Regions from separate parts of the Pseudoalteromonas sp. UCD-33C genome, predicted to be linked through region 1. Evidence: predicted binding sites of a transcription regulator. Region 1 holds the regulator's gene; the other holds the start of a gene.
The links. The regulator FliA, encoded in region 1, starts transcription of late flagellar genes. The targets are predictions, from matches to a motif close to CTAAAGNTNNNNNNNNNNNNGCCGATA.

Region 1 (3,425 bases):
ATTAAACTGTCTTCTACCTCTCGCACCAACTCAATAACACGGCGAATAACTTGTCCGGTTAAATCCTGATAATCCTGCGCCATCAGCACATTAGTCATCAAACCTTGGAGCTCATCGGTTTTGGTATGCGAGTTATTCATGAACTTATCTAAGCTATGACATAACGATTTAAATTCACCGAGTTCAATTTCTCGGTTCATTAAACGATCCCACGTAGGTTTGATTGCGGCAATTTCATCAGCAAGTTGTTGCGCTATTGGTAAACTTGCTTCAACCGCATCCATGGTTTTATTGGCGGCGCTTTCTGTCATTTCCATAACATAATTTAAGCGCTGCTTAGCGTCTGGGATCGCGTCGGTAGTTAAATCAGTGAGACGAGTATCTAGGTCAAAGTTTTTTAACGCTTCATGAAGCTGACGCGTCAATTTGCCGACTTCAGCAAACAACTCTGATTGTTCTTTTGATGCAGCGTCAAGAATGAGCTTATCTGCTTTTTCTTGTTCACCATTTTCAAGATACTCAACAAGTTGACGAGCTTGCTCTAAACTTATTTGAGGCGCAGCAAGTGCTGACATAAGCCTCTCCCCTTAGATTAACCTAAACGTTCAAACACTTTTTCCAATTTGGTTTTAAGTGTCGCAGCAGTGAATGGTTTAACGATATAGCCATTAACACCTGCTTGAGCAGCAGCAACAATTTGTTCTTTTTTCGCTTCAGCTGTCACCATTAATACAGGAATATGCTTAAGGCTATCATCAGCACGAATTGCACGTAACAAATCAATACCTTGCATACCAGGCATGTTCCAATCTGTTACAACAAAATCAAATTCTTGATTTTGTAGCATTGGCAATGCTGTTGAACCGTCGTCAGCTTCCTGCACATTGGTAAAACCTAAATCCCTTAATAGATTTTTAATGATACGTCTCATTGTAGAAAAATCATCAACAACAAGAATTTTCATGTTTTTATCCAAAACATCCTCCGGTGAGGTTTGAACCTTTATTTACTTACTACTAATTAATCCAGTCATTGATTTTTGCTTTGAGCTTAATCATCGCCTGACCATGTATTTGACTCACACGCGACTCGCTAACATCGAGTATGTGTCCTATTTCTTTTAAGTTCATTTCGTCGTTGTAGTACAAAGACAAAACGAGAGCATCTCTTTCTGGTAACGATTGGATAGCCGTTAATAGAGACTGGTTAAACCGCTCATTTTTAACGTTATTAAACGGTTTGTCTAGTCCTAAATCCTGACCTACTGGTGTGATGACGTCTTCATCTACACCTAAATCTTCAATACCTAATACTTTACTCGAATTTACATCATGTAGAATATGATGGTACTCATCTAGCGTAATATCAAGTTTTTCAGCGACTTCAGTATCTTTGGGCTCACGATTTAAAGTGCTTTCTAATTCGGAAATGGTTTCAGCCACAAGGCGGGCATTTCGGTGAACTGAGCGTGGCGCCCAGTCACCTCTACGAATTTCGTCTAACATCGCACCACGAATACGAATTCCAGCGAAGGTTTCGAAACTAGCACCTTTGCTAGCATCAAAGTTTTTTGACGCTTCAATTAGGCCTATCATGCCTGATTGAATTAAATCATCGAGTTGCACACTGGCAGGTAAACGAGCAATTAGATGGCACGCCACTTTTTTGACTAAAGAGGCATGTTTTTCGACAATCGCATTTAAATTCTGTGCTGATTGATATCCCATCGCTTTATTCACCGATGTTGTCATAGTTAGCCGTTTACTAGTTTTTCAATAAAAAATTCTAAATGGCCAGACGGTTGATTAGGGATCGGCCACTTAACTGCTTTTGTTGCTAATGTTTTAAACGCCACCGCTGCCGGTGAGTTCGGGAATAATTCAACAATCACCTTTTGACGTCGCGTAGATTTACGCATGTTCTCGTCATAAGGAATGGTTGCTACCAACTCCATTGAAACATCTAAAAAACGATCCGTTACTTTTGAAAGTTTAGCAAATAATTCTTGCCCTTCACGCAAACTGCGCACCATATTGGCAACAATTTTAAATTTATATACGCCATGCTCACGGCTAAGCACTTTAATAAGTGCGTAAGCATCAGTAATTGAGGTAGGTTCATCGCATACAACCACAACAACGTCTTGGGCTGCACGAGAAAAGCTTAATACCATGTCAGAAATACCTGCGGCGGTATCAACAATTAATATATCAAACTCGGTGTTTAACTCGCTAAAAGCGCGAATAAGGCCTGCATGCTCAGATGGCGTTAATTCAACCATACTTTGTGAACCAGACGTCGCTGGTACAATTTTGATGCCCGCAGGGCCTTCAACAAGAATTTCGTCAAGCTCACACTCGCCTGACAAAACATGAGATAAATTACGTTCAACACGAAGGCCAAGCATTACGTCACAGTTTGCCAAACCTAAATCGGCATCTAATACTAATACACGATTTCCTTGCTGACCTAATGCGATTGCGGTATTGAGTGAAACGTTGGTTTTACCCACTCCACCTTTACCGCCAGTAACAGCGATAACTTTAACGCCACTATTATTATTTTGATTCATTTTGCGCAGGCCGCTTGCTTGATCTAATACTGTGTTAATCATACATCCCTACTGTGTTCGACGCTACTGCTTGACGTCTTGAATGTTGTGCTTTTGCTCGTTTTAAATACAATTGTTCAGCTTTTTTCACTAGTTTTTCAGCATTCGCTACGCGAATATCCTCAGGAACGCGCTGACCGTTAGTAAGATACCCTATTGGCAGGCGATTTTGAATCGCTATGCTAATAATCTCACCTAAACTTAAAGATTCATCCAATTTAGTGAAGATACAGCCACTTAGGTGAACCTTTTTAAAGTGTCTTACGGTTTCTTGCAACACATTTATCTGTGCTGTAGCACTTAATACTAAATAACTACGAATATCAACACGCTGATTACGCATTAGGGTATTTAACTGCTCAGTTAAACGTAAATCACGTTGGCTCATACCCGCTGTGTCTATTAATACTAGACGCTTATTACGTAAATGGTATAACACTTCAGCTAATTCATTCGCATCTTTTACCTGCTTAACACCACAGCCAATAATACGACCATAAGTAGCCAATTGTTCGTAGGCACCAATTCTGTAGGTATCAGTGGTGATCAACGCCACTTTATCAGCACCATATTTTTGTGCACCCAGTGCAGCTAATTTTGCAACTGTGGTTGTTTTACCAACGCCTGTTGGACCCACTAACGCAAATACACCGCCTTGACGCAGAATTTCGTTATTAGTGGTATGCATTTGGTTTTCAACCATTTGCAGAAGTGCTTGCCACGCTTGTTGACGTGATACGTCGTCAGGAATGAAACAAGCCATTTGCTCTGCAACATCACGTTCAATACCCATACCTGCTAAGCGGTCAATCAT
Region 2 (3,425 bases), on a different contig from region 1:
CACCAGCCATACCTAATAAAGCAGGGTAAGTTGCTTTATTAGCCGCAATATCTGAGCCTTGTGGCTTACCTAATGTTTCAGTATCAGCTTCTACATCAAGGATATCGTCTTGTACCTGAAAAGCTAGCCCTATTGCTTGGCCAAATAGGTTTAATTGCGCGAGAGTATGTTCATCACAGCTTTTTGCACTCAATGCACCGAGTGTAATAGCACAATTAAGCAAGGCGCCCGTTTTTAGCTGATGAATGCGCTCTAACTGCGCAACGGTAATTTCTTTATCGGTCGCTTCAATATCCAGTGCTTGCCCACCTACCATACCTTCAATACCTGAGGCTTTGCTTAATGAGGCAATCATTTTTACTTGCTGGCTCGCAGGAACGGCAAATTGATGGTTGGCAATTAAATCAAATGCCAGCGTTTGTAATGCATCGCCCGCGAGTATGGCTTGCGCTTCGCCATAAACAATATGACAGGTAGGGCGGCCACGTCTTAAGTCATCATCATCCATGGCAGGTAAGTCATCATGGACTAAAGAGTAGCTATGAATACACTCAATAGCGGCAGCAAGAATATCAAGATCGGCCTTGTCTGCGCCCATCATTCGACCCGTTGCGTATACAAGGTATGGACGTAAGCGCTTACCACCATTTAAAACACCGTAATGGGTGGCTTCTTTGATGGTTTTTTCGGTATTAAGTGGTAGTTCGAAATAGCGATTTAAATGTGCTTCAACGTCTTCACGAGCGCGTTGTAGTTGTTCTTTTAATTGCACTTAATTAGTCCAAGTTTGAATCAAAATTGCTAAGAGGAGCTTGGCTATCGTTACCCATTAAAATGGCAACCTTTTGTTCGGCTTGCTGTAACTTACCAGACGAAGCATTCGCCAGTGCAATGCCGCGTTCAAATTGTTTTAGCGATTGTTCTAGTGACAATTCACCTTGCTCCATTTGTGCAACAATTTGAGATAATTCATCCAGCGCTTCTTCAAAGCTTAAGTTTTCTGGTTTCTTTGTTGCCATTGTGGCCTCGATAGCTGTTAGAAAGTGAGGCCAATTTTAGGGGGAATGCTAAACTAGGTCAAAGAATGATGTGTTTTTTTACGCATAATCCATTTTCAATATGCTATTTTTACGGTTTTAGATACAGCTTAAACTTGTAGCTTAAAAATCTTACATTAAAATAAAATTAATTCATTTAATGATTTAAGTATTTCAACTGCTTGCCGATAAGCAGTTAATAATAAAAATTTGATACCTGAGGGTGTCGTGTAATTGTTCCTCTGGAGGGGTATGTGGATTTAGCAACCATAATAGGTATTCTTGGTGCCATAGGCTTAATTGCTATGTCGATGGTGTTAAGTAGTGACGGCCAAGTTGCAATGTTTTACAACACGCCTTCGGTGGTCATTGTATTTGGTGGTTCGATTTTTATCGTATTATCGAATTTCACTATGGGGCAATTTTTGGGCATAGGTAAAGTCGCTGCAAAAGCCTTTATGTTCAAAATCGAATCTCCAGAAGAATTAATTGAAAAAGCAGTAGAATTAGCTGATTCAGCACGTAAAGGTGGTTTCTTAGCATTAGAAGAAGCCGAAATCCCCAACGGTTTTATGCGCAAAGGGGTCGATATGTTAGTGGATGGTCATGATGCTGATGTTGTTCGTGCCACCCTACAAAAAGATATTTCTCTTACAGCTAACCGTCATGAACTAGGGGCTGGGTTATTTAAATCACTTGCCGATATTGCCCCTGCGATGGGTATGATCGGTACGCTAATCGGTTTGGTTGCTATGTTATCAAACATGGATGACCCAAAAGCAATCGGCCCTGCAATGGCGGTTGCACTTTTAACTACTCTCTATGGTGCGTTCTTAGCAAACGTTGTTGCTATTCCAATTCAGGTAAAACTAGAGCTACGTAAAGACGAGGAAGCGCTTAATCAACGTTTAATTCTCGACGCGGTACTAGGTATTCAAGATGGTCAAAACCCGAAAGTAATTGAAGGTATCTTGAAAAACTACTTAGCTGAATCAAAACGTAAAGTTGATACCGAGGAGTAGGGCATGTCAGATCAAGAGTGCAAATGTCCACCACCGGGTTTACCCGCGTGGATGGGAACCTTCGCAGATTTAATGTCATTATTAATGTGCTTCTTTGTACTCTTGCTTGCTTTCTCAGAAATGGACGTACTGAAGTTTAAGCAAATTGCCGGCTCCATGAAGTTTGCTTTCGGTGTACAAAATAAAATTGAAGTAAAAGATATTCCAAAGGGAACCTCGGTCATTGCCATGGAGTTCACTCCGGGTAAACCTGAACCCACTCCTATTGAAACGATTCAACAACAAACCGTAGAAATGACGCAACAAATGCTTGAGTTTCAGGCTGGCGACGAAAGCTCTGCCGGTGGTCGACAAGAACAGCGCGGTAATAAACGTGGTGGTGAATCGCAAAGTACGGCTCAGCAACAAGCTTTAGAACAGTCAATTTCAGCAGCTGATCAAGAACAAACAAATGAACTTGTGAAGAAAATTGCTCAGCAACTAGAACAGCAAATTATGGATGGTGCGATTGAGCTCGAGTCATTAGGTCAGCAAATTATTATTCGTATCCGTGAGAATGGCTCATTCCCATCAGGTAGTGCTTTTTTACAGCCAAAATTTAAACCTATTATTCGTGATATTGCTACGCTGTTAAAAGATGTGCCGGGTGAAATAACCGTGTCAGGTCACACTGATGACTTCCAAGTATCGAATGAACTTTATACTAATAATTGGGATTTATCATCAAAACGTGCGGTGGCAGTTGCCAGTGAAATGGAAAAAGCGCCCGGTTTTGATAAATCTCGTATGATGGTGGTAGGTCACGCAGAAACAAGGCCTCTTGTACCGAATGTGACCGATGAAGATCGCAAGCGTAATCGCCGTGTTGAAATCTCTATTATGCAAGGTAAAGCACACGAGTCTGACCCTATTGATGTAAGGCAATAAATCAATTAAAGTGAAACTTCATTAACACATGTAATGGAGTATAAAAATGAAAAAAGTTGATAAATATAGCTATATGCCAGGCAATGGTGATGGCGGTGATGATGATAAAACTGATTAAGGCACTGCATTTTGCCTGATTGGTTTGTAGAAATTAGAGTTATATTAAGCAATAGCTGGGTGTTCATTTTGAGCCCGGCTATTATTATTTTTTACCTTCGTAAAGATTGGCCCGCTTTTTATTTCTCTATCATTACTGCTGCTTTTTTCCTTTATGGAACTCTTATTTATTCTGCTTTAAGAGAGTTTGATGATATCTATATCTGGCGCTATGTAGTCTGGGCTTTTAATGATATTGCTTGGATGGCAATCATTGCTTACTTGGGTATTAAAGATAAAGTCTACTTATGGCAAAGTGTTTTAGGGCAGTTGGTTGTGATAA

Region 2: a site for FliA is predicted at 1,202-1,228, ahead of pomA (flagellar motor protein PomA). Genes of this name have one in related genera too.

Annotation. Positions count from the first base shown of each region.
Region 1 is NZ_LJTB01000003.1:205,060-208,484, forward strand. Features, by position in the region: gene AOG26_RS09015 (protein phosphatase CheZ) at 1-575, opposite strand, end outside; gene cheY (chemotaxis response regulator CheY) at 593-976, opposite strand; gene AOG26_RS09025 (RNA polymerase sigma factor FliA) at 1,017-1,727, opposite strand; gene AOG26_RS09030 (MinD/ParA family ATP-binding protein) at 1,754-2,614, opposite strand; gene flhF (flagellar biosynthesis protein FlhF) at 2,607-3,425, opposite strand, start outside.
Region 2 is NZ_LJTB01000005.1:5,061-8,485, reverse strand. Features, by position in the region: gene ispA ((2E,6E)-farnesyl diphosphate synthase) at 1-772, opposite strand, end outside; gene xseB (exodeoxyribonuclease VII small subunit) at 777-1,019, opposite strand; gene pomA (flagellar motor protein PomA) at 1,292-2,059, shown strand; gene AOG26_RS11660 (flagellar motor protein MotB) at 2,063-2,986, shown strand; gene AOG26_RS11655 (hypothetical protein) at 3,116-3,425, shown strand, end outside.